DNA from 4 places in the Micromonospora cremea genome. Region 1 is predicted to be linked to each of the others. Evidence: riboswitches for the same ligand, from Rfam matches in the RefSeq annotation. Region 1 holds a riboswitch; each other region holds the start of a gene.
The links. A riboswitch is a leader RNA that binds a small molecule or an ion and turns the genes downstream of it on or off. The one in region 1 is predicted to bind cyclic di-AMP.
Positions count from the first base shown of each region.

Region 1 (5,779 bases):
CTGGGTCACCCGGCGTCACTACCTGGGTGACTTCCCGGTCGAGTCGTACGCCGAGGCGTTCCTGGCCGCCGCCCGCCGGGAGTTGGCGCCGGCGCCGGACCGCGCGGCGAGCGTGCCGGCGCAGCTCTCCCCCCTGGCCTGATCCGGACCACCGGGTCAGCCAAGGGAGTTGCCGCGTCACGCAACGCCTCCGCGATCGTGCCGATCAACTCGGCCTCGTCCGGCCCGCCCTCCAGGGCACGCACCGCGGGCCCGACGAGGGCTTGCGGTGACAACCCGGTTGGACGCAGCACCAGGAGCATGGACAAACCCCAGACAGCGCCACCCTCGGCCGCCAGCGGCCGGAGGTCAAAGGACCACGCGTCCGCACGCCCGAACACGAGCACCACCGGGATCGGTGCGGGCCGCTGTCAGGCCTCCCGCCCCGAGCGAGGCGACGAGCGGTCGACATCGACGCATCGCCTCGTCGAGGCGGTCATCGACGACATTCAGGCTCACGCTGACGATCAGGGCCGACTCGGGACTGCGCATCAGTCCGTGGCCCCACCTTCCGGGGTTCAGCGGTACGCGTCCAGCAACGCCAGCACCGCCGCGGGGTCCTCCACGTGCGCGTTGTGCCCGAGCCCGGGCAGCGTGGCGACCGGTACGCCGAACTCCTTGAGCTGCGCGTCGGTGACCATCGGGTCGTGCTCGCCGCGGGCCAGCACCACCGGCACGTCGGCCGCCGCCAGCAGAGCGGCGAGGTCCGGCTCGCCAACAGCGAACGCGGCCGGGTCCATCGCGAGGCGCCACCGGCCGTCGACCTGGCGCAGCCCGGCGTCGACCACGGGATGGTCCGGCAGGATCAGGCCGGACAGCCCGGAGACCCGCAGGTAGCGGCGAGCCGCCTCGGTGCGGCTGGCGAACCAGGCGATCGGTCGGGCGGCGAGTTCGGCGGCGCGGGTCAGCTCGTCGGGCGACCAGACCGCCTTGATGCCCAGCCCGACCACCGCGTCCACCGGCAGGCCGGCGGCGCGGGCGGCCAGCGCGAGGCCGACCACCCCGCCCAGCGAGTGTCCGAGCACGACGATCCGGTCGTCGGGGGCCAGGCCGTGGGCGATCCGCTCGGCGAAGCCAGCGAACGAGTACGACGGCAGCGGCGCCGACCAGCCGTGACCGGCGAGGTCCGGTGCGAGCCACCGCCCCGGCCAGTGCTGCTCCAGCAGCGGCGCCCAGGGCAGCCAGACGTCGCCGGTCGCCCCCATTCCGTGCAGCAGCAGCAGGACCGGCCCGCGGCCGGCTTGACCACCCGATTCATCCACCACGGCCGCAGTCTCCCACGGTTCGGCGACGGGTACGAGAGTCCCGGTCGGCGGCACGCGGGGGGACACCGATCGATGGAGATCCACTGTAGAGTTCGCCGCCTGGAAGGGCAGAGTCATCTGTCGATCCCTTGGGGAGAGGAGTCCACCGAGCTCACGAGGCAACGATCAGCACTGGTGGCGGCCCTGGCGGCCGTCGCACTCGGCTCGGCGCCCAGTGCCCCCGCGCTCGCCACCACCCCGAGCGTCCCCGCATCGGGTGCCGACGTGGTGGCGGCGGCCGATCGCGTCCTGCGGGTCTACAACAACAACATCGAGAACCTGGTGGTGAACAACTCCGACGGGACCTGCACCCGGATCTCCGGGCCGGACCACCTGACCTCGATCCTGGTCGACGACGCCGGCCGCACCGGCACCAGTGGCGTGGTGGCACCGGACATCCTGATCGTCCAGCAGGTGCGCGGCACCGGCCAGGCCGAGGCGTACGCCGATCAACTGTCGGCCAAGTTCGGCTACCCGGCGGGCACCTACCGGGCGATCGTGGCCTGGAGTGACCCGGAGCCGTGGGGCAGCACGCACAAGTGCAGCTCGCAGTCGCTGGGCGACCTCAAGAAGAAGCAGACCAACGGGATCATCTGGAACACCAGGACCCTCAGCCTCGCCGCCGGCGACATCTCGAAGTACTGGAGCGCGGGCTGGCTCAAGCCGGGCACGGCGTACTCCAACGGCGCCGGGTGCACGCTGTACAAGCCGCCGAACAGCGACCCGGACAGCACCGACTACTACAAGTGGAAGCGCAGCAGCGCCATCGCGGCCCGGTTCACCATCAAGGCGACCGGCACCAGCGTGTTCGCCGCGACCATGCACCTGCCCGAGGAGAACCGGCAGAACGCCTGCGCCGGCGACGGCGACCGGGGCATCGCCAACACCGGCATCCACCTCGGTGCGGACGCGACCAGCCTGTTGAACGCCTCCACGATCCGCATCGTGGGGATCGACGCGAACCGCACCGGCATCGCGCCGAGCACGTTGAGCGGGTACGGCATGACCGGCTACGGATCGAAGGCCACCAGCGGCTCCAGCAAGATCGACTACCTCTTCGTGGAGGGCAGCGTGCAACCGTCCAGCATCGACCACACGGTCAGCGGGACGAAGTCGAACCACCTCGCGCTGTACGGCTTCATCGGCTACTGACCGCACGGAGAAACGCCGCGGGCGCCGGCCCCTTGTGGGGGACGGCGCCCGCGGCGGCTGCGCCCGGGTCAGGCGGAGTAGCCCCGAGTGGCGATCCAGTTCGCCAGGTCGATCGTGGTGATCCAGTACGACGGGTCGGCGGCGTTCGCCGAGTCGGCGATCCGCACGGTCCGGCCGTTGTCCTTGTAGCCCACCACGGCGATGTAGTGCCCGCCGCCGTAGGAGTGCCAGCCACCATCGGTGTCGGTGGCGTCGCCGACGACGTTGGCCACCACGCCGCGGCCGGCGGTGATCGCCGCGACCACGTCGGCCTGGAGCTGGTCCATCTGGGCCGGGCTGGGCGTGCCGGCGAACATCCGGGTCCGGTACGGGGAGCCCTTCACCTCGGCGTTGAGCACCCGGGTGGTGTCCAGGGCCGAGTTGGTGCCCATCTCGGTGGTGCCCAGCTCGCCGCCGAGCTCGTCCTGGGTGCGGTCGATACCGGTGGCGCTGAGCGCGTTGCGGGTAGCCGCGGGTCCACAGTTGTAGTACGTGTTCTGCGCCTGGTAGTCGTAGTCGAGCACCTTGGTCGCGGGCGGCTTCGGCGGGGCCGGCTTACGGGTCAGATCCGGGTTGCCGCTGGCCTTGGCGGCGGGCGACGCGGCGCTGGCCGTCGGGGCGGCGGTGCTCGGCGAGGTGCTGGCCGAGGGGTCCGCGACGCGCGCCTCGCCGCGGGACGCGATGGTGTCGCTACGCATCTCGGCGACCGTGGTCGCGGTGTGCTGGCTGGCCGGGGCGTCGTCGGCGCCGGCGATCAGGGCGCCGGTGGTGGTCGCGAGCGCCAAGGCCGCGGCGGAGGCGGCGACGATCTGGTAGGGGCGCTCGGTGGCGAGACGACGGAGCTGACGCTTCAGGGTGTGCTTCACGGGGTCCTCCACGGATGGGGGGGAGAGCGGCACACCGGGCCGGACCGATATCCGGGCAGGCGCCAGCGCGCGGACCGTGGTCCGCGGGTGGTGAACCGCTCAGGGGATTGCCCGGCGTGGCCGGGTGGGAGAGGCGGTGACCCGGGGGTCAGCTCACCGGACGGATGAGCGGGGGCACCGCGGCGCCGTGGAGGCAGGGGAACAACCGAGGAGTGGAGAGGTGCTGCACGAGGATGGAACTCCTTCCGACACCGCCTACCGGGTTAGCTGACGGATTCGGGCGGGAAGATCGCCCTACCGCGGGCCGTGGCTCGCGGATTCACCCCGGACTTACTGATGGGTCCCCGGTTCGTTGATCACGATTGAGCGGGTCGGCGCGGCGTCGCCTCTTGCGATCGGTTACCGCACCGGACGGGACGACACTACTGGCCTGTTCAATCCCTGCCAAGCCAGGTTCACCTGCGTAAACCTGAAATCGAGCGCTAATTTCTGCGCGTATTGCCACTGACGTGACTCGATGGGACAACCGGTTACGGCGGCGATGCTGGGCGACAAGCGGACAGGCCGTCGACAACGGCACGGCATTCGCGGGGAAAATTCGTCCGAACGCGACGTGCGCCCGATTTCCCGCCGGTGTGACCGGGCTCACCCGCCAATTCGGAAGGTCAGCCCACGCGGGCCGGACGCCAGCGCGTCGCGGCTGCCGGACGGAACGCCGCCGTCACCGTCCGGCGGGCCGGCGCCAGGTTCGGCCGCAGCCGGGCCGCCGCCGCGTACGCCTCCTCGGCGAGGACGCGGGCCGACTCGGCGGCCAGCTCCGCGTCGCGCCAGGCCGACCGTTCCCGCCCGGCGGCCGCCCGGTAGTCGGCGAGCCTCGCGTCCCGCACCGCCCGACTGAGCAGCACCTCCTGCTCGACCGGGTGCCGGCGGGGATCCCAACCGTGCCGATGCGTGAACACGTCACCGAGCTGCCGCATGGACAGGTCCCCGCGCCAGTGCGCCGCCATCGCCGCGCGGTGCAGGTAGCGCTCCCGGCCGGCGTACTCGGCGGGGGTGCGCGGGGTACGCGGGGTGGGCAGCGCCCCGGCGCCGGCGAACCGACGGGCGGCGGTGTCCGCCTCGTCGTACGCGGCCCACGCCCGCTCCACCTGCTCCTGAGCGGCCAGCCAGTCGGCGCGCCGTCGACGGGCGGTCTGCGCCGCGCCCGCCGCGGCGACGGCCACCTCCTCGGCGTACCGCCGCAGGTCGGCGGCCTCGGCCGCGGCGGCCTCCCGGGCGGTGGGCGCCGCGGGGGTCGGGTCGACGGCCGGCTGGTCCCGCTCCGGGCGGGCGACCAGCACGGTGAGCACGGTCAGCGCCAGCAGGAACAGTGCCGACCAGATGGCGGCGGCCTGGGGCACTTCGGTCAGGAACTGGTAGAAGACGACGGTCTCCATGGTCGGCACCTCGGGGTGAGAGCTGTGCGATGGGAACCGCACGGTCGTGGCGGAGCCACGGATCGGCGGCGTGCGGAGCTGACGGCTCGACAGGCGCGGCGGGAGGGACGCTCGTCCCGGTGGCTCAGCGCGCGGGTGGGGCCCGGGGCGCTCGGCTGGCGCGGCCGTCGGTGCGGGGCAGCGGGTCGGCCCCGGCGTCGCGCACCCGGGTCGCGCCGGTCGGAGCAGCGGGGACGACGGTCAGCACGCCGGGCGGCACCGGCTGCGGGTCGGCCGACCATTCCGTGGACGCCGTCTCGGCGGCCCACTCAGCGGTCGCGTGCTCCGCGTCATCCACCGCGGCGGACCGGCACGACGGCGCGAGCGGACCGGGGGTGAACGCCGACGGCGCGGCGGCCGGCGCCACCGACGACGCGGCCGAGGCCGGGGCCTGACCGGCGCCGAGCGCCAGGGCGGCGACGACGGCGAAGCTGGCCAGCACGCGTGCCGCCCAGCGCGCCACCCACCACAGCGGACAGGTGAGCGCGGCCGGAAGCACGTTCCCACGCTACCGCCGCGGCCGATCGAGCGCATCGGTGCCGGGCGTGTCGACCCACGCCGCGCCGATCGCGCCAAGCCCGCTGACCAGGGTGGACGGTGTCAGCGCGAGTCGGCGTACGTCGATCGCTCGCCCGCCCGCCCGGCCGTGCGGGCTCCGGCGTTGCCGGCCTCGGTGCCGCCGGCTTCGGCGTTGTCGACCTCGGTGTTGCGGGCCTCGGTGCCGCCGGCGCGCTGCCGGGGGACGACCGCCGGTCGGGCCGGGCGGCGCGGGGCGAGCCGGCGCATCATCGGGGTTTCGACAAAGCGGTGCAGCAGCCCGGCGAGGACCAGGTTGACCAGCAGGAAGCCGAGCACCACCGCAGGGCCGCGCCAACCGCCGAACCCGGTCCCCCAGTCCCCGGTC
Region 1 covers NZ_FSQT01000002.1:4,287,487-4,293,265, reverse strand. The annotation lists gene BUS84_RS33630 (CDP-glycerol glycerophosphotransferase family protein) at 1-142, shown strand, start outside; gene BUS84_RS33625 (alpha/beta fold hydrolase) at 558-1,304, opposite strand; gene BUS84_RS33620 (hypothetical protein) at 1,479-2,495, shown strand; gene BUS84_RS33615 (C39 family peptidase) at 2,564-3,412, opposite strand; cyclic di-AMP (ydaO/yuaA leader) riboswitch at 3,638-3,779, opposite strand; gene BUS84_RS33610 (hypothetical protein) at 4,066-4,836, opposite strand; gene BUS84_RS33605 (hypothetical protein) at 4,961-5,374, opposite strand; gene BUS84_RS33600 (acyltransferase family protein) at 5,476-5,779, opposite strand, start outside.

Region 2 (5,779 bases), 1.6 Mb from region 1:
GGCGAAGACCTCGTCGACACCTCGCCGGAACCCCAGGTCGGCGGCGACCGCGTCGGCCACCGGGCGGGCGTCACCGGTGATCATGGCGATGGTGCGGACGCCCGCGGCGCGCAGCTCGACGATGGCCGCCCGGGCCTCCGGACGTACCTCGTCGGTCAGCGCGAACGCACCGAGCAGGGTGCCCGGCAGCCGCACCAGGTGCAGCACCGCGGCACCCCGCGCCGACCACCGGCCGATCGCCGCATCCAGGTCGGCCGGGAGCGACAGACCCAACTCCCGCAGCAGCGCCGGGCCGCCCACCGCGTACTCCGTACCGTCGACGGTGGCCTGCACCCCGCGGCCCGGCAGCGATCGGAACCCGGCGGCCGGGGCCCGGCCGACGCTCCCGGCCGCCGCCACGATCGCCCGGGCCAGCGGATGCTCGCTGTCGGACTCCACGCCGGACGCGATCCGCAGCAGCTCGTCCCGCTCGACGCCGGGTGCCGTCACCAGATCGGTGACCACGTGCTCGCCCCGGGTCAGGGTGCCGGTCTTGTCGAACAGCACCGCGTCGACGGTCCGCATCCGCTCCAGCGCCAAACGGTCCTTGACCAGGATCCCGGACCGCGCGGCCAACGCGGTGGAGAGCGCGACGACCAGCGGAATGGCCAACCCGAGCGCGTGCGGGCAGGCGATCACCAGGACGGTGACCGTGCGGACCACCGCCTCGTCGGGCTGGCCGAGCACGGTCCAGACCAGCACGGTCACCACGGCGGTGCCGGTGGCCAGGTAGAACAGCGCGGCGGCGAACCGGTCGGCCAGCAACTGGGCCCGCCCGCCGGATCGCTGCGCCTGCGCGACCATCCGCTGGATGCCAGCGAGCGCGGTCTCCTCACCCAGCGCCTCGACGCGGACCCGGATCGCCGAGTCGGTGGCGACGGTGCCGGCCACCACCCGGTCCCCTACCGACCGGGCGACCGGACGCGACTCGCCGGTGATCATCGACCCGTCCAGCTCGGCGCCGCCATCGACGATCCGGCCGTCCGCCGGAACGCGCCCACCCGGCCGGACCAGCACCACGTCGTCGACCCGCAGCTCGGTCACCGGCACCGGCTCGACCCGCCCGTCCGCCGCCACCCGCTCGGCATCGTCGGGCAGCAACGCGGCCAGTGCCGCGAGGGCGCCCCTGGCCTGGCCGATGGCCTTCATCTCCTGCCAGTGCCCGAGCAGCATGATGGTGACCAGCGCGGCCAGCTCCCACCAGAAATCCAGGTCGAAGGCGCCCACGCTGGTAGCCAGTGACGCGGCGTAGGCGACGGTGATGGCCATCGCGACCAGCAGCATCATGCCCGGTGCCCGATCGCGGACCTCGCGGACCGCACCGACCAGGAACGGCCAGCCGCCCCACCAGAACACCACCGAGCCGAGCCCGGGCCCGACCCAGGACCGGCCCGGGACGTCCAGCCCGAGGCCGAGCCGGTCCAGCACCAGGTGGCTGGTCAACACCACCGGCACGGTGAGCGCCAGGCAGACCCAGAACCGGCGGCGGAACATGGCGGGATCGTGCCCGGCGTGCTTGTCGTGCCCGCCGTGCTGCTGCGGCCCGCCGTCGGCGTGTGGCTGATGGCCCCCGGGCCCGGCGTGTCGCTGGTCGCCGGCGGGGCGACCGGGGTCGGGCGGTGACGGCGCGGGCATGACTCCAACATGCCGGTCCGGAAACCGCCGCGCGGGCGGTTGGACAACCTCGACACTCCGCCATGACCTGCGTCCCCGGGTCGGGCTGGTTAGCATTCCGACGATGGCCCTCCGGATCCCGCTACGCAGTTGGGCAGAGGTGCCGCCACGATGTGGCGTCGCCTCCCGCCGACCGGGCCGAGCGCTCACCGCCCGTAGTCACGCAGTCGCCAACCAGCGATCCGGCGCGCTCGTCGCCGCTTTCCCGCGGCGGCGGTGAACCGACCGGCCCGCCGGCACGTACCCCGCACCGGATCGTTGGGAGTCTCGCATTGGGTTCCGACCACACCCGTCCCGCTCCGTCCGCCCCGCCCCGGGTGCGACGGATCCTCATCGCGACGGTGGTGCCCCTCTTCGTCGCGACCGTGCTCGCCGCGGTGGTGCTCTGGCCGCGCGACGGGTCACCACAGACCGACGGCGGCGCGAACGTGCCGCGGTACCACGGCACGGTGACCCGGGTGGTGACCGAGCCCTGCCCAGCGACGGCGACGAGCCCCGAGGGCACACCGAGCCTCGGAGACGGGCCGTGTGGCACGGTGGACGTCCGGGTGAAGGACGGGCCGGCCTCCGGCCAGCAGGTCCAGACACCGGTGCCGGCCGGACCCGGCGCGCCCCGGGTCGAGGTCGACGACGAGGTCATCCTGGTTGAGCTGACCGATCCGACCGATCCCACCGCCAGCAGTTGGAACATCGCCGAACACCAGCGCGGCGCGCCGCTGCTGTGGCTGGCGGTGATCTTCGCCGCCGCGATCGTCGCGTTCGGCCGGTGGCGGGGCCTGGCCGCACTGGCCGGGTTGGCCGCCAGCTTCGCCATCCTGCTCACCTTCGTGCTGCCCGGAATCGGCGCCGGCCGGTCACCGCTGCTGGTCGCGGTGGTCGGCGCCGCGCTGATCATGTTCGTGGTGCTCTACCTGACGCACGGGGTCAGCGCCCAGACCTCGGTCGCGGTGCTCGGCACCCTGGGCAGCCTGGTGCTCACCGGCATACTGGCCACCATCGCCACCGCCGGCACCCACCTCACCGGCTTCGGCAGCGAGGACGCCACCACGCTGTCGATGTTCCAGGCCGACGTGGACCTGCACGGTCTGCTGCTCGCCGGGATCATCATCGGCTCGCTCGGGGTGCTCGACGACGTCACGGTCACCCAGGCGGCAACCGTGACCGAACTGGCCAACGCCAACCCCGGGCTGACCCGGTTGCAGCTCTACCGGGCGGCGACCCGGGTCGGCCGGGCGCACATCGCCTCCACCGTCAACACCATCGTGCTGGCGTACGCGGGCGCCTCGTTGCCGCTGCTGCTCCTGCTCACCGCCGACTCCCGACCGATCGGGCAGCTCCTGACCAGCGAGTTCCTCGCGCAGGAGATCGTCCGCAGCGCGGTCGCCACGCTCGGGCTGATCGCCGCCGTACCGCTGACCACCGGGCTGGCCGCGATGGTGACCGCAGCCGGCCGCCAGGACACCGCGCCCGCCGCCGACGCGCCCGCCCCGCGACCCCAGCCCGACCGCGCCGAGGCACTGGCCGCACTGAGCTCCCCACGCACGGGTCGACTCGATCCCACGTCGCCCGACCCGGCGCGGACCACACCCCCATCCACCGCCACCGACCGGTGGCCAGAGCCGAACAGGAGCACGGATACGGCATGGTGACACTCCTCAACGTGACCAGGTGGGGCATCCGCCCTGAGAACCGCGTCACTGGTCACTCAACGCCATGGCGAAATGACGCTTTTGATCGGTATCAGGGCGTAGCTCAGCCGGTCGACTCTCGGGTAACCTCGCTGCCGGTCACCGCCGAAGGCGCGAAGCGGCGCCTGCGGTGCCACCGCCCAATCGCCAACCGGCGAGCCGGGAACCCAGGTACGTGGGGTGAATCCGCGAAAGCGGTAGGGGCCACTTCCGCCCCGAACCCGTCAGCTAACCCGGTCGGCGGTCGACGGAAGGGAACATTGTGACGGCACCCCTACGCCGCTGGTTGACACCCGTGGTGGCCGTGATCGCCGCACTGACCGTGCTCGCCGGGCCCCTCCCGGCGCAGGCCGCCCCGACGACCCCCACACCGTCCGGGCACGAGGAGGACGGCGAGCCCCAGCTGCTCAACGACGTGATCGAGCAGACCAACCGCAAGTACTCCGCGGCCAAGTCCAAACTGGACAAGTCGAAGAAGAAGCAGCTGCAGCTGGCGCTGGAGGTCGAGCGGGCCAAGGCCGACCTGGATGCACTGGCGCCGCAGGTCGGGCAGATCGCCGCCCAGTCGTACCGCACCGGCCGGATCGGCCCGATGGCGATGCTGCTGGAGAGCGAAGCCCCTGACTCGTTCGTCCAGCGCGCCGCCGCGCTCGATGAGATGAACATGGTCAACGAGAAGAAGCTCGCCGAGGTCAACACGGTGAAGGCCCGCGCCGAGCAGGCCAAGCTGGCCCTCGACGCGGAGGTCCGCGAGCAGCAGAAGCAGACCGCCCTGATGGCGAAGGAGAAGCGCGACGCGGACAAGGCGCTCGCCCTGGTTGGCGGCAAGGGCTTCACCGGCGGGCTGGTGTCGGCCACCTCGCCGGTCGCCCGGCTCGGCCCCGGACGGACCGCCGACGGTGACTGGAAGTCCGAGTCCTGCAGCGAGAACGACCCCACCACCTCGGGCTGCGTCACCCCGCGCACGCTGCACGCGTACAAGGAGGTCAAGCGGGCCGGCTTCAACCGGTTCGTGGGCTGCTACCGCTCCGGCGGGCCGTGGGAGCACCCGAAGGGCCGCGCCTGTGACTGGTCCTTGCAGAAGAGCGGCTTCAGCCCGTGGCACAACGAGGACACCCGGACGTACGGCAACAACGTGGCCGCGTTCCTCATCCGCAACGCCGACCGGCTCGGCATCTACTACGTGATCTGGAACCGGCAGATCTGGTTCCCTGCGACCGGCTGGAAGTCGTACAGCGGGCCCTCGAACCACACGGACCACGTGCACATGTCGCTGCTCTGATCCCGCGATCTCCGTCGAGGGCCGTTCCGCGTCACGCGGGGCGGCCCTCGTCGTGTCAGGCGGCGGGCGTGCTGGCGCCGGTCGGTACGTCGAGCGTCGCGGCCGGCACGGCGGCCACCGGACGCACCATCCCGGCGGCGAGGCGGTACGACACCCCCACCACCGCGCACCGCCCCTGCGCCACCTCGGCGGCCAGCACGGGCGACTGCCCGAGCAGCGCCTCGACGGTCTGCGCGATGTGGATGTCGACGATGCCGTCGATGTCGTCGACCCCCTCGGCGGCGGCCCGACGCAGGCTGGGCAGCACCGCGTCGACCACTGCGCGCAGGTGCCCCTGGGGCGGTGTGCCGGTGGCGGCCGACTCCCGGGCCGCCTGTACCGCACCGCACGAGTCGTGGCCGAGCACCACCACCAAAGGGGTGCCGAGCACGGTCACCGCGTACTCCACGCTGCCCAGGACCTCCGGGCCGGTGGTGTGCCCCGCGGTGCGGACCACGAACAGGTCACCCAGCCCACGATCAAAGATGATCTCGGCGGCCAACCGGGAGTCGGAGCAGCCGACGACCACCGCGAACGGATGCTGCCCGTCAGCCACCGCCGCGCGGTGCCCGGCGTCCTGATTGGGATGGCGCGGGGTGCCGTTGACGAAGCGGCGGTTGCCGGCAGCCAGTTCGGCGTACGCCTGGGCCGGATCGGCCGGCACCCGGTCCGGGGTCCGCTGCGGACCCGGCTGGCCGCCGGGTGTACCGGGACGGCTCATCCCCGCACCTCTCCTCCACGCGTTTGACCTGCTCAGCCGACTCTTCAGCGGGGCGGCGGCGGGCGCTGACTCGGGCTCCACGGTCACACGCACCGCAAGATGCGTCAAGATATGCGTGATATAGATTTCATACGTTGCCCCTGGGCCGGTGCTCCGGCGACGCTCCGAGGGCGCGGCGGCAACCGGAGAGGCGGACCCACGATGGCGAGCACAGCGACGGCGGCTGGCGACAGCGGCGGCCGGAACTGGACATTCCTCACCAACCACGGGCACGTTCTGCTCGCCATCGCCCGCGACCCCACCGCGCGGCTGCGCGACGTGGCGGCCGAGGTCGGC
Region 2 covers NZ_FSQT01000002.1:2,671,448-2,677,226, reverse strand. The annotation lists gene BUS84_RS25925 (heavy metal translocating P-type ATPase) at 1-1,533, opposite strand, end outside; gene BUS84_RS25920 (YibE/F family protein) at 1,986-3,362, shown strand; cyclic di-AMP (ydaO/yuaA leader) riboswitch at 3,529-3,659, shown strand; gene BUS84_RS25915 (coiled-coil domain-containing protein) at 3,664-4,683, shown strand; gene BUS84_RS25910 (carbonic anhydrase) at 4,739-5,443, opposite strand; gene BUS84_RS25905 (helix-turn-helix transcriptional regulator) at 5,645-5,779, shown strand, end outside.
Region 2: it holds a riboswitch for cyclic di-AMP, as region 1 does, so the genes downstream of both, BUS84_RS25915 (coiled-coil domain-containing protein) here and BUS84_RS33615 (C39 family peptidase) in region 1, are expected to answer to the same signal.

Region 3 (5,779 bases), 3.7 Mb from region 1:
GGTGGTGACCAGCCTGGAGGCGAAGGGCATGGAGTACGACGGGGTGGTGCTGGTCGCCCCGAGCGAGATCCGGGCGGATCCGGGCGCCGGGGTGCGCACCCTGTATGTCGCGCTGTCCCGGGCCACCCAGCGGCTCACCACCATCGACCCGACCGGCTGACCCGCGACGGCCGGCCCCGTCGGACGGACGACCTGCCGTACACTTGCATACATAGCGATGTGAGCATACATTTGACCGGGTCCCGACGGACGACGGAGGGTGGTCTCGTGGGCGCAGGTCATGACCACCACCACGGGTCGGTCGCCAACGCCGCGCACCAGCACCGGGGGCGGCTCTGGACAGCGTTCGGGCTGCTCGCCACCCTGATGGTGGTCGAGGCGGTGGCCGCGTTCCACACCGGCTCGCTGGCCCTGCTCTCCGACGCCGGGCACATGTTCACCGACGTGCTCGGCATCGGGATGGCGCTCGCCGCGATCACCGCCACCCGGCGGGCCACCGGCGACCCGCAACGCACCTTCGGGCTCTACCGACTCGAGGTGCTCGCCGCCCTGGCCAACGCCGTCCTGCTCTCCGGCGTGGCGGTCTACGTCGTGATCGAGGCGATCGGCCGGTTCGGCGACCCGCACGAGGTGCTGGCCGGTCCGATGCTCGCGGTGGCCGCGCTCGGCCTGCTCGCCAACCTGGCCGCCTTCGCCCTGCTCCGCGCGGGGGCTCGGGAGAGCATCAACCTGCAGGGCGCCTACCTGGAGGTGCTCGGCGACCTGCTCGGCTCGCTCGGCGTGATCGGCGCGGCACTGCTCATCCAGGTCACCGACTGGTGGTGGGCCGACCCGCTCGTCGCGGTCGCCATCGGCGTGTTCATCCTGCCGCGCACCTGGCGGCTGGGACGGGCCGCGGTCCGCATCCTGGTGCAGGCCGCCCCCGAGCACCTCCAGGTGACCGCCGTGCACGACCGACTGGCCGCGGTGCCCGGCGTGGTCGAGGTGCACGACCTGCACGTCTGGACGCTCACCTCGGGCATGGAAGTGGCCTCCGCGCACCTGACCATGGCGCCCGGCGCGGATGTCGGCGTGGTGCTCTCCGCGGCTCGCGCCGCCCTGCACCAGGAGTTCCGGATCGAGCACGCGACGTTGCAGATCGAACCCGGCGCGTCCCCCGGCGCCTGCGGTTCGGTCGAATGGTAGCGGCGTTTCAGGAGCTTTACTCGGATTAGCCGGAATTTACCGTGACGACGGACGCACCGTCCGTCACATCGGCTGCACCGGCCCCAAAAGCCCCGGTAGGCTCGGTCCCGGCCTCCACCCGGCGGCGCCCACCCGGCGCCGGTGGCGGCCGCCGCCTAATCGCCCGAGCGGGCGAACCGGGGAACCACGTTCCTGGGGTGCATCCGCGTCAGCGGTAGGGATCTTCCGTCCCGAACCCGTCAGCTAACCCGGTCGGCGGCTGACGGAAGGACATGCGTAGTGGTACCAGCACGACCACCCGCCGCCCGACTGGCGGCCCTGATCGTCGCGATGTTCGCCCTCGGCGTCGCGATCCCGGCCGGCGCCGCCTCGGCCGCTCCCCCGACCGGCCTGCGGGCCGCCGCGGCACCCGACAGCGACGAAGAGGGCGGCACCCCGGCGCTGCGGGCCCAACTGGAGGCGGCCAGCAAGGGATACCTGGACGCGAAGCGCGCCCTGGACACCTCCGTACAGCGGCAGCAGCAGCTCGCCACCCAACTGAAGACCACCGAGACCGAACTGACGGCGCGCAGCGGCAAGGTCGACGAGATCGCCGGACTGGCCTACCGCACCGGCCGGCTCGGCACGGTGTCGGCGCTGCTCAACAGCGGCACCCCCGAGGGCTTCATGGACCGGGCCGTCACGCTGGACGCGGTCGCCGCCAACGAGGACCGGGCGCTGCGCGACCTCACCGCCACCAGGGACGAGGTCAACCGCACCCGCATCGCCCTGGACGGCGAGATCCGTGAGCAGCGCAAGCAGGTCACCGTCATGGCCAAGCGCAAGGAGCAGGCCGAACGGGCTCTGACCGTGGCCACCACCAAGCCCCGGACGACCGCCGACACCGGCTCCAACCGGGGCACCTCCGCCGCCAACGCAAAGGCCGCGCCGCGCAACTCCGACGGCTCCTGGCCGTCGGAGTCGTGCAGCGTCAACGACCCCACGCCGGCCACCGGCTGCATCACCCCCCGCACGCTGCACGCGCTCAACCAGGCCAAGGCCGCGGGCTTCACCCGGTACGTCTCCTGCCACCGCAACGGCGGCTCCGGTGAACACCCGAAGGGCCGGGCCTGCGACTTCGCCGCCCAGAAGAGCGGCTTCGGCGGCGACGCCACCGGCGGCGACAAGACGTACGGCAACAACCTGGCCGCGTACTTCATCCGCAACGCCGACCGGCTCGCCGTGCTCTACGTGATCTGGTACAGGCAGATCTGGCTGCCCAGCAGCGGGTGGAAGTCGTACAGCGGAGCGGGCGGCGACCCGTCCAGCGACCACACCAACCACGTGCACCTGTCGGTGTACTGACCCCGGGCGGTGCCCCGCCCCGCGGGGCACCGGCCCGCCCGGGTACGTCAGCGGACGTACCCGGGATGTCGCCGGCGGTCGGACGCCCCGGGCCGAGCCCGGCGGGCAGCATCCTGGTATGCGTCGGATCCCACCCACCGCCCGCAAGGCGCTGCTCACCCTGCACCTGGTCACCTCGCTCGGCTGGCTCGGCGCCGACCTGACGCTGCTCACGCTCGGCGTCGCGGCACAGCGCGGCGCCGACCCGGCCGTCGTCTACCCGGTTGCCGCGCTGGTCGGCACCGTGCTGTTCGCACCGTTGAGCGTGCTGGTCTGGCTGGTCGGCGTGGCCAGCGCGCTGCTCACCCCGTGGGGGCTGCTGCGCTACCGCTGGGTGCTGGTCAAACTCGTGATCACCACGGTGATGGTCGGGTTGGTGCTGTTCCTGCTCACCCCGAACCTGCGGCACGCCGGCGCGCTGGGCGCCGCCCTGCCCGCCCGAGACCGCGCCGACCTGGTGATCGCACCGGCCGTGTCGACCAGTCTGATGATCATCGCGACGGTGCTCTCCACGTACAAGCCGTGGGGGCGACGGCCGGCCGCGCGGCCCACCGTCGCGGGCCGGACCGGACGTGATCCCGCGGCAACCAGGATCTAGTGGCCTCTCCACCCGAGCAGGTCACTACATCCAGGATCGAGCGTGATCTTGACGCGACCCGGGCCTGCGCGCGGCCGCAGGCCGGGCGTGGCCTTGGTGCGGCCCGGGCCTGGGCGCGGGCCGCAGGCCGGGCCTGGGTGCGGGCCGCAGGCCGGGCCTGGGTGCGGGCTCAGTTGGCGGGCGGGGGCCGGCCGTGCGGTCCAGGGCCGCGCCCAGTCGGGTGGCCAATGCCAGGTGGGCCGCCCGGGCCTGGCGGAACGCGTACCGGAACAGCGGGGCCGGCGCGGTCAGGGTGATCTCGACGTCGACCCGGACCAGGCCGTCCGGCTCGCCGCGCAGCCGGGTGTGGTTGCGCACCGTGGTGGCCGGCCACTGGCGGGCCACCATGACGATCTCGTCGTCCTCACTGATCAGCACGTCCGCCTGGTACGTGGTCCGGAAGCGCAGCGGGCCGGCCACCAGCCGGTCGCTGATCGCGTAGCTGGCCCGGGCACCGGGTCGGGGCGGCAGCCGGCGAACCTGGACGATCAGCGGGTGCAGCTCGCCCTGCCGGGTCAGGTCGCTCAGCAGCGCCGCGGCCTCGCGGGGAGTGCAGCGGGCCTGGACGGTGTAGCTGAAGGTATCGCTCCTGAGCACACCGTCTCCCGCCGTCGTTGGTCGCACGATCGTCCCGCACCCCGGTCGGGCTGGCAACGCCCGGACGGACACGGACCGTTGCCTCGGCATTCACACCGCGTTCCCACTACGGTCGGCTGATGGGTAACCACCCGCCGTGACGAGCGACGGAGGACGTGAGCATGAACGGGTACGACCGGTGAGCGGGCACGTGATGGTCTTCGCGCCCACGCCGCAGCTGACGGTGACCGTGGACCAGCCGAACGATCAGCCCGAGTTGCACCTGCACCCGGGCGGGCAGGGCGTCTGGCAGGCCCGGATGGTGATGTCGCTCGGGGTCGACGTGGTGCTCTGCACCGCGCTCGGCGGCGAGATCGGCCAGGTGCTGGAGCCGCTGCTCGTCAGCGAGGGAGTGGACCTCAAGGTGGTGGTCCGTGACTCCGGCAGCGGCGGGTACGTGCACGACCGCCGGGACGGGTCCCGGCAGGAGATCGCCGACGTGCCCGGGCAGCCGCTGAGCCGGCACGAGCTCGACGAGTTGTACAACCTGGCCCTCGGCGAGGGGCTGCGAGCGTCGGTGAGCGTGCTCAGTGGACCCAACGAGCCGTGGCTCGTTCCGGCCGACCTGTACCGGCGCTTCGCCGCCGATCTCGGTGCCAACGGCGGCCGGGTGGTGGTCGACCTCTCCGGCGATCACCTCGGGGCGGTGCTGGACAGCGGGGTGTTCTTCCTGAAGGTGAGCCATGAGGAACTGATCCGCGACGGCCGCGCCCGCAACGAGGAGAGCGCGGAGCTGACCCGGGTGATGTACGACCTGCACGCCGCCGGCGCCGAGACGGTGGTGGTGAGCCGGGCCGACGAGCCGGCGCTCGCGCTCGTCGACGGCGAGCTGTTCGAGGTGGAGATGCCCCGGTTGCAGGCGGCCGACCCGCGCGGCGCCGGCGACTCGATGACCGCCGGGGTGGCCGCCGTGGTGGCCGGCGGCGGAGACATCCGGACTGCCATCCGGACCGGTGCCGCGGCCGGCGCGCTGAACGTGACCCGGCACGGGCTGGGCACCGGGCGGTTGGACTCGATCACCGGTCTGGTGGATCGGGTCCGGTTGGTCCCGGCGGACAGCCGACAGCAGGAGCGGACCACCCCCGACGAACTGGCCGACCGGGCGGTCGAGCGATGACGCTGCGCGTGCTGGTCACCAACGACGACGGGATCGCCGCACCGGGCATCCAGGCGCTGGCCTGGGCGGCGGCGCAGCGGGGCCTGGACGTGGTGGTCGCCGCGCCGCTGGAGGAGGCGAGCGGCACCAGCGCGGCCATGAGCGCGATGGAGCAGGACGGGCGGGTGGTGGTGCACGACCACCCGCTGCCGGACCTGGCGGGCGTTCCGGCGTACGGGGTCGGTGGCTCCCCCGGCTTCATCACGCTGATCGCGCTGCACGGCGCGTTCGGCCCGCCGCCGACGGTGGTGCTCTCCGGCATCAACCGGGGTGCCAACGCCGGCCGCGCCGTGCTGCACTCCGGAACGGTCGGCGCCGCGTTCACCGCCGCCACGAACGGCTGCCGGGCGATGGCCGTCTCGCTGGACGTACTCTCCGCGGGCGAGGCGACGGCCGCCAGCGGTGGCGCCGCGGTGGACGCCGCAGCCCGGGTACGCGACGCCGAGCGCAACTGGAGCACCGCCGCGCGGGTCGCCCTGGACCTGCTCCCCCGGCTGACGGCCGCGCCGATCGAGAGCGTGCTCAACGTCAACGCCCCGGACCTGCCGCACGGGCGGCTGCGCGGGGTCCGCCGCGGCACGCTGGCCAGTTTCGGTCAGGTGCAGATGACGGTGGCCGAATCGGGGCACGGCTTCGTGCGTACCTCGCTGGAGGAGCCGGGGCAGGCCGCGCAGCCCGGCACGGACGTGGCGTTGCTCGCCGCGGGGTACGCGTCCGTGACGGCCATCCGGGCGGTCACCGAGATGACCGACGTCGACCTGACCGGCCTGGACGAACAGCCC
Region 3 covers NZ_FSQT01000002.1:550,350-556,128, forward strand. The annotation lists gene BUS84_RS15835 (HelD family protein) at 1-160, shown strand, start outside; gene BUS84_RS15840 (cation diffusion facilitator family transporter) at 268-1,185, shown strand; cyclic di-AMP (ydaO/yuaA leader) riboswitch at 1,328-1,459, shown strand; gene BUS84_RS15845 (coiled-coil domain-containing protein) at 1,516-2,529, shown strand; gene BUS84_RS15850 (hypothetical protein) at 2,648-3,166, shown strand; gene BUS84_RS15855 (SRPBCC family protein) at 3,191-3,802, opposite strand; gene BUS84_RS15860 (PfkB family carbohydrate kinase) at 3,996-4,958, shown strand; gene surE (5'/3'-nucleotidase SurE) at 4,955-5,779, shown strand, end outside.
Region 3: it holds a riboswitch for cyclic di-AMP, as region 1 does, so the genes downstream of both, BUS84_RS15845 (coiled-coil domain-containing protein) here and BUS84_RS33615 (C39 family peptidase) in region 1, are expected to answer to the same signal.

Region 4 (5,779 bases), on a different contig from region 1:
GCGAGCCACCGACCTCGACGGATGCGTCGCGGCGCTCGCCCTCGTCCACCAGGCCGACCGGTACCCGCTGAACTGGCCCACCGACCCGCACCGCTGGCTGCGCGAGCCCCGTCCGGCACGCGCGTGGGTGGCCGTCGACGCCGACTCGACGATCGTCGGGCATGTGGCGGTGCACCGGCTGCCCGACCCGGCGGACGGGTCGCTCGCCCGGCCGACCGCCGAGGTGGCTCGCCTGTTCGTGTCGCCGGCCGCCCGCGGGGCTGGGCTGGGCGGCGCGCTGCTGACCCGGGCCCGGCGGTGGGCGAGCGAACGCGGGATGGACCTGGCGCTCGAGGTGGCCGCCGGCGACACCGCGGCCGCCGCCCTGTACGAGCGGACCGGGTGGCGGTGCACCGGCACCAGCACGGCGCAGTGGACCGCCCCCGACGGTGGCGCGGTGTCGCTGCGCCGTTACATCCTGTCAACCGATGCCGCGCCGTAGGGCTAGGCGCCGCCGGGACCGGCGGCCACGCCGGTCGTGTTGGCCCAGGTCACTGTGGTGATCGTTGACGCCATGCGAACATATGTACGTGTCACCCGGGGCCAGCATCCTGCACGCCGACCTGGACGCCTTCTACGCGTCGGTCGAGCAACGCGACGATCCACGCCTGCGGGGGCGGCCGGTGATCGTCGGCGGCGGTGTGGTTTTGGCGGCCAGCTACGAGGCGAAGGCGCGGGGCGTACGCAGCGCGATGGGCGGCCAGCAGGCGCGCCGGCTCTGCCCGGACGCGATCGTGGTGCCGCCTCGGATGTCGGCGTACACGGCGGCCAGCCGGGCGGTGTTCGAGATCTTCCGGCAGACCACCCCGCTGGTCGAGGGGCTCTCCATCGACGAGGCGTTCCTGGACGTGGGCGGCCTGCGCCGGCTGGCCGGGCCGCCGGCCGACATCGCCGAGCGGCTGCGCCGGGAGGTCCGCGAACGGGTCCGCCTGCCCATCACGGTCGGCGTGGCCCGGACGAAGTTCCTGGCGAAGGTGGCCAGCGGGGTGGCGAAGCCGGACGGGCTGCTGGTCGTCGCGCCCGACGCCGAGCTGGCGTTCCTGCACCCGCTGCCGGTGGAACGGCTCTGGGGCGTCGGCCCGATCACCGCCGCGAAGCTGCGGGAACGACGGATCCGTACCGTCGGCGAGGTGGCCCGGCTCGGCGAGGCGGCGCTGGTGTCACTGCTCGGCGCCGGCGCCGGCCGGCACCTGCACGCCCTGGCGCACAACCGCGACCCTCGGGCGGTGCAGGTCGGCCGCCGGCGCGGCTCGATGGGCGCGCAGCACGCGCTGAGCCGGACGCCACACGCACCGGCGGAGCTGGACGCCGTCCTGGCCGGCCTGGTCGACCGGGTCACCCGGCGGATGCGGGCGGCCGGGCGGTCCGGGCGCACGGTGGTGCTGCGGCTGCGCTTCGGCGACTACACCCGGGCGACCCGCTCCCACACCATCGGCAAGGCGACCGCGGACACCACGCCGCTGCTGGCCGCCGCGCGGACGCTGCTGCGGGTCGCCCTGCCCGAGATCGGCCGGCGGGGCGTCACGCTGATCGGCGTGTCGGTCGGCAACCTGGACGACAACCCGGTCCAGCCGGAGCTGCCGTTCCACCACGACCCGGGGGCCGAGCTGGACGCCGCGGTGGACGCGGTCCGCGACCGGTTCGGATCGGCGGCGCTCACCCGCGCGGTGCTGCTCGGCCGGGATCCAGGCGTCGAGATGCCGCTGCTGCCGGACTGACCGCACCGGGTGGCGGCGTGGCGGCTGCGCCGGACATCACAGGCCGCGAGGGTTTAGCGATTACCTGAGCGGTGACGTAATGAAGATTCAGCCTTACCAGGGGGGACCACCATGTCCGACGACACCAGCAACCGTCCGAGCCGGCGCGAGCAGCGTCCCGGCGACGTGACCGACCCGCTGCTCTGGCAGCTCGCGATCGACGTGCTCAGCGCCCACGAGCCGGACGAGGACGGCGCCTGCCACAACCTGCTCTGTGCCGGCCAGCCGTGGCCGTGCGCGGCCCGCCGCTCCGCTGAACAGTCACTGCGGCTGGCCCGTGGTGCGGCCGACACACCGTCCACAGTCAGTCCGGAGCGGGGCGAGGACGCCGCCGACCGCGCTGACCGGCCCGGTGACGGCGTTCCGGCCGCGCGCCGCGCCTGGTCCGGGTCGGTGCCGGCGCGTCCCGATGCTGCCGCGTCGGCCGCCTGACGCCCACCCCTCCTCGACACGCCCGCGGGCGCCCGACCGGAATCCGGTCGGGCGCCCGCGGCGTGCGTCAGAGGGCGAGCCGCTGACCCGGGAAGATCAGACCGGGATCCGCGCCGATCAGCTGACGGTTGCGCTCGTACAGGGCCTGCCAGCCGCCGGCCACCTGATGGGCGTGGGCGATCTCCGACAGGGTGTCGCCCGGCTTGACCAGGTACGCCCCGCTGCCCGAAGAGGGCGCGCTGCGCTCGTGGTTGCGGGTCGCCGGCTGCTCGCCGCGCGACGACCGCTGCTGCGGCTTCGACGTCGAGTCGGACTTCGAGGTGGACTTCGACGACGACTTCGTCGAGGACTTCGCGGTGGAGCCGCCCGACGAGCCGCCCTTCTTGCCGCACGTCGGCCAGGCGCCGATGCCCTGCCCGTCGAGCACCTTCTCGGCGATCGCGATCTGCTCGCCGCGGCTGGCCAGGTCGGCGCGGGCGGCGTACTTCTTGCCGCCGTAGCCGGCCCAGGTGCTCTGCGAGAACTGCAACCCGCCGTAGTAGCCGTTGCCGGTGTTGATGTGCCAGTTGCCGCTGGACTCGCACTGGGCGATCGCGTCCCAGTTGACCCCGGCCTGGGCCGGGGCGGCCGGGCCGAAGAGGGCGACGGCCCCGGTGACCGCGCCGACGGCGAGGGTGCCGACGGCGACGCGGCGGGTGGTGACCCGTCGATGACGGGGCGTGTATTCAGATGCCATGTGAGCTTCCTCCACGCCGGCGAGGTGAGCTGTCGGGTTCGGGCCGAGGAGCCCGGCCGCGCGGTGGCGGCTTCACCCCGAGGTGACGTGCACCGAGGAACGTTGGGTCCCCCGCTCCTGCCCGGGTGACTGGGTTCCGACGACCGGGGGCAGGATTTGGCGTTGCCGGTCGCGGTGTCCGCATTGGCGAACCCGACCGACGTTAGGCACGGTTGGTGACGGTCGCCCACCCCCTGTGAACTTCTTCACCGGGGCACGCGGGACGACCCGCGCAGCGGTTGCGGGTGTCCCGAGACTGTGCAGTGACCACGATGGACCGTTTCCGATCGGGTCGGATTTCAGGCGTCGCGCCGGAGCCAGGCCACGATGCGGCCCAGCAGCTCCACGTGCGCCGGCGACTCGTACGACCGGACGTCATGGCCGAGTGCGTTGTAGACGGCCCGGCCATCCCCTACCGTGCGCGCCCAGATCAGCGGGTGGATGGCGCCGCCTTCCTCGTGGACGTAGAGAGGCTCGATCTTCGCGTCGGCGATCAACTCCAGGTCGGTGTAGCGCTCGTCGTAGACCTCGAAGTCACCGAGCCCCTCGGTGAGCGGATGCGCGACGCCGGAGCGGCGGATCAGGCTCGGGCCGATCGGCGGGTGGTAGGTCCGGCCGGGGTCCCAGGCGGCGCCGATCGTGGATCGCCAGCTCGGCAGCCGGGGAAACGCGATGGTGGCGCTGTGGGTGGCGAGCAGACTGCCGCCGCGGGCCAGGAAGGCGTCGAGGATGCGCGCGAAGTCCTCGTCCTCGGAAATCGGGGTCGAGCGGTTGGCGCTCGCGTTGACCACCAGCAGGCGGGTGCCGTCGAGTGCGGCGTCGAGCTGGCCGACGGAGGTCACGGTCGCCACCGGGTCGGTGTCGCCGATCAGGCTGGCGATCTTGGCGCTGGTCTCGGCCAATGGGTGCCAGGGATCGGCGTGCGGGCCTTCGCCGCTGAAGATGACGGTGTCGACGGACATGACGCTGCTCCGTTCGTGATCGTGGGCTGCGTTACTCGCCGGCCGAGCCGGCGCTCGCCGGACCTTCGTTTCGATGATTCCCGAAATCCCGAAATGAAAGCTAGCATGGTGTCCATGAGAGCCCTGCATCATCCCGATCTCGCCTCGGTCGACCTGGCCACGCTGCTCGGCGCCCTCGCGGACCCGGTGCGCCTGAGCGTCGTACGGCAGCTGGCCCGGGCCGGTGGCGTCGTCTGCGGAAAGTTCGAGGCGTTGTCCGAGGTCAGCATGTCGACGCTCTCGCACCATCTGAAGGTCCTGCGAGAGGCCGGCGTCCTCCGCGTCACGCCGAACGGCAGTTTCCGCCGTCACGAATTGCGCGCCGACGAGATCAATGAGCGGTTTCCCGGTGTCCTTCCCGCGATCACTGCGAACCTTGAGATTCCCCAGCGCACGGGAGCACCGGCATGACCGACTCGAGATCTACCCGGCCCGACGCGACGGGCACGCTCGGCCTGAGCGCCGACGAGGTCCTGACCACGACGCGCGCCGTCCGGAAGCGTCTCGACCTGCGACGCCCGGTCCCCCGGGACGTCATCGAGGACTGCCTCCGGATCGCCCTGCAGGCACCCAGTGGCCGGAACAGGCAGCGCTGGGACTTCATCTTCGTCGAGGACCAGGAGACCCGCGCCGCCGTCGCGCGGCTGTGGCGGCTTGGCCTGATGGCCCCACCACCCGCCTCCGGGAGCGCCGGTCCCGCCTTCAGCCGGATGGACTTCGCCTCCGCGCAGTGGGGTCGCATCGCCGGCAGCCTGCAACACCTCGCGGACCACCTGCACGAGGCTCCGCTGCTGCTCATTCCGTGTCTGCGCGTCGAGTCACGCGCGGAGCTCGACAGCGTTCGCGGACAGGCGGGGGCCTGGGGTTCGGTCATACCAGCGTTCTGGAGCTTCATGCTGGCCGCCCGGGAGCGCGGGCTGGGCACCGCGTGGACCACGAGCCATCTCAGCTACGAGCGGGAGATGGCCGACCTGCTCGACATCCCCTACGACACCGTCGTGCAGGTGGCCCTCACCCCGGTGGCCTACACCCTCGGCACGGACTTCAAGCCCGGGCCCCGCGCGGACGCCGGAGCTTTCGCTCATTGGGATCGCTGGTAGCAGGTGCCACGGCTCGGGCCCGGCCGGCGGGGGCCCGCTGAGCGGGCGGCCCGCCGGCCGGAGGGGTCCGTCGGTCAGAGGCTGCGCGCCAGCCGGTCGGCCAGCGCCCGGGTGAAGCGGGCCGGGTCGGCCAGCTCGCCACCCTCGGCGAGCACCGCCAGGCCGTACAGCAGCTCGGCCGTCTCGGTCAGCGCCTCGGAGCCCCCGCTCTGCTCGTGGGCCTTGCGCAGCCCGGCGACCAGCGGGTGACCGGGATTGATCTCCAGGATCCGCTTCGCCGACGGGACCTCGTGCCCCATCGCCCGGTACATCTTCTCCAGGGTCGGGGTGAGATCGTGCGCGTCACCGACGACGCAGGCCGGTGAGGTGGTCAGGCGCGACGACAGGCGGACCTCCCGGACGCTGTCGGCCAGGGTCGTGCCGAGCCAGTCGAGCAGCGCGGCGAATTCCTGTCGCTGCTGCTCGCGCTCGGTCTCGGCCTGCTGCTTCTCCTCGTCGGTGTCCAGGTCGACCTCGCCCTTGGCGATCGAGCGCAGCGGGCGGCCGTCGTACTGGCCGACCCGCTCGACCCACACCTCGTCGACCGGGTCGGTGAGCAGCAGCACCTCGTGGCCCTTGGCCCGGAACGCCTCCAGGTGCGGGGAGTTCTCGATGGTGGCCCGGGAGTCGCCGGTG
Region 4 covers NZ_FSQT01000001.1:1,254,955-1,260,733, reverse strand. The annotation lists gene BUS84_RS05565 (GNAT family N-acetyltransferase) at 1-481, shown strand, start outside; gene dinB (DNA polymerase IV) at 570-1,757, shown strand; gene BUS84_RS05555 (hypothetical protein) at 1,869-2,228, shown strand; gene BUS84_RS05550 (LysM peptidoglycan-binding domain-containing protein) at 2,296-2,964, opposite strand; cyclic di-AMP (ydaO/yuaA leader) riboswitch at 2,965-3,136, opposite strand; gene BUS84_RS05545 (ThuA domain-containing protein) at 3,303-3,965, opposite strand; gene BUS84_RS05540 (ArsR/SmtB family transcription factor) at 4,080-4,415, shown strand; gene BUS84_RS05535 (nitroreductase family protein) at 4,412-5,104, shown strand; gene htpG (molecular chaperone HtpG) at 5,179-5,779, opposite strand, start outside.
Region 4: it holds a riboswitch for cyclic di-AMP, as region 1 does, so the genes downstream of both, BUS84_RS05550 (LysM peptidoglycan-binding domain-containing protein) here and BUS84_RS33615 (C39 family peptidase) in region 1, are expected to answer to the same signal.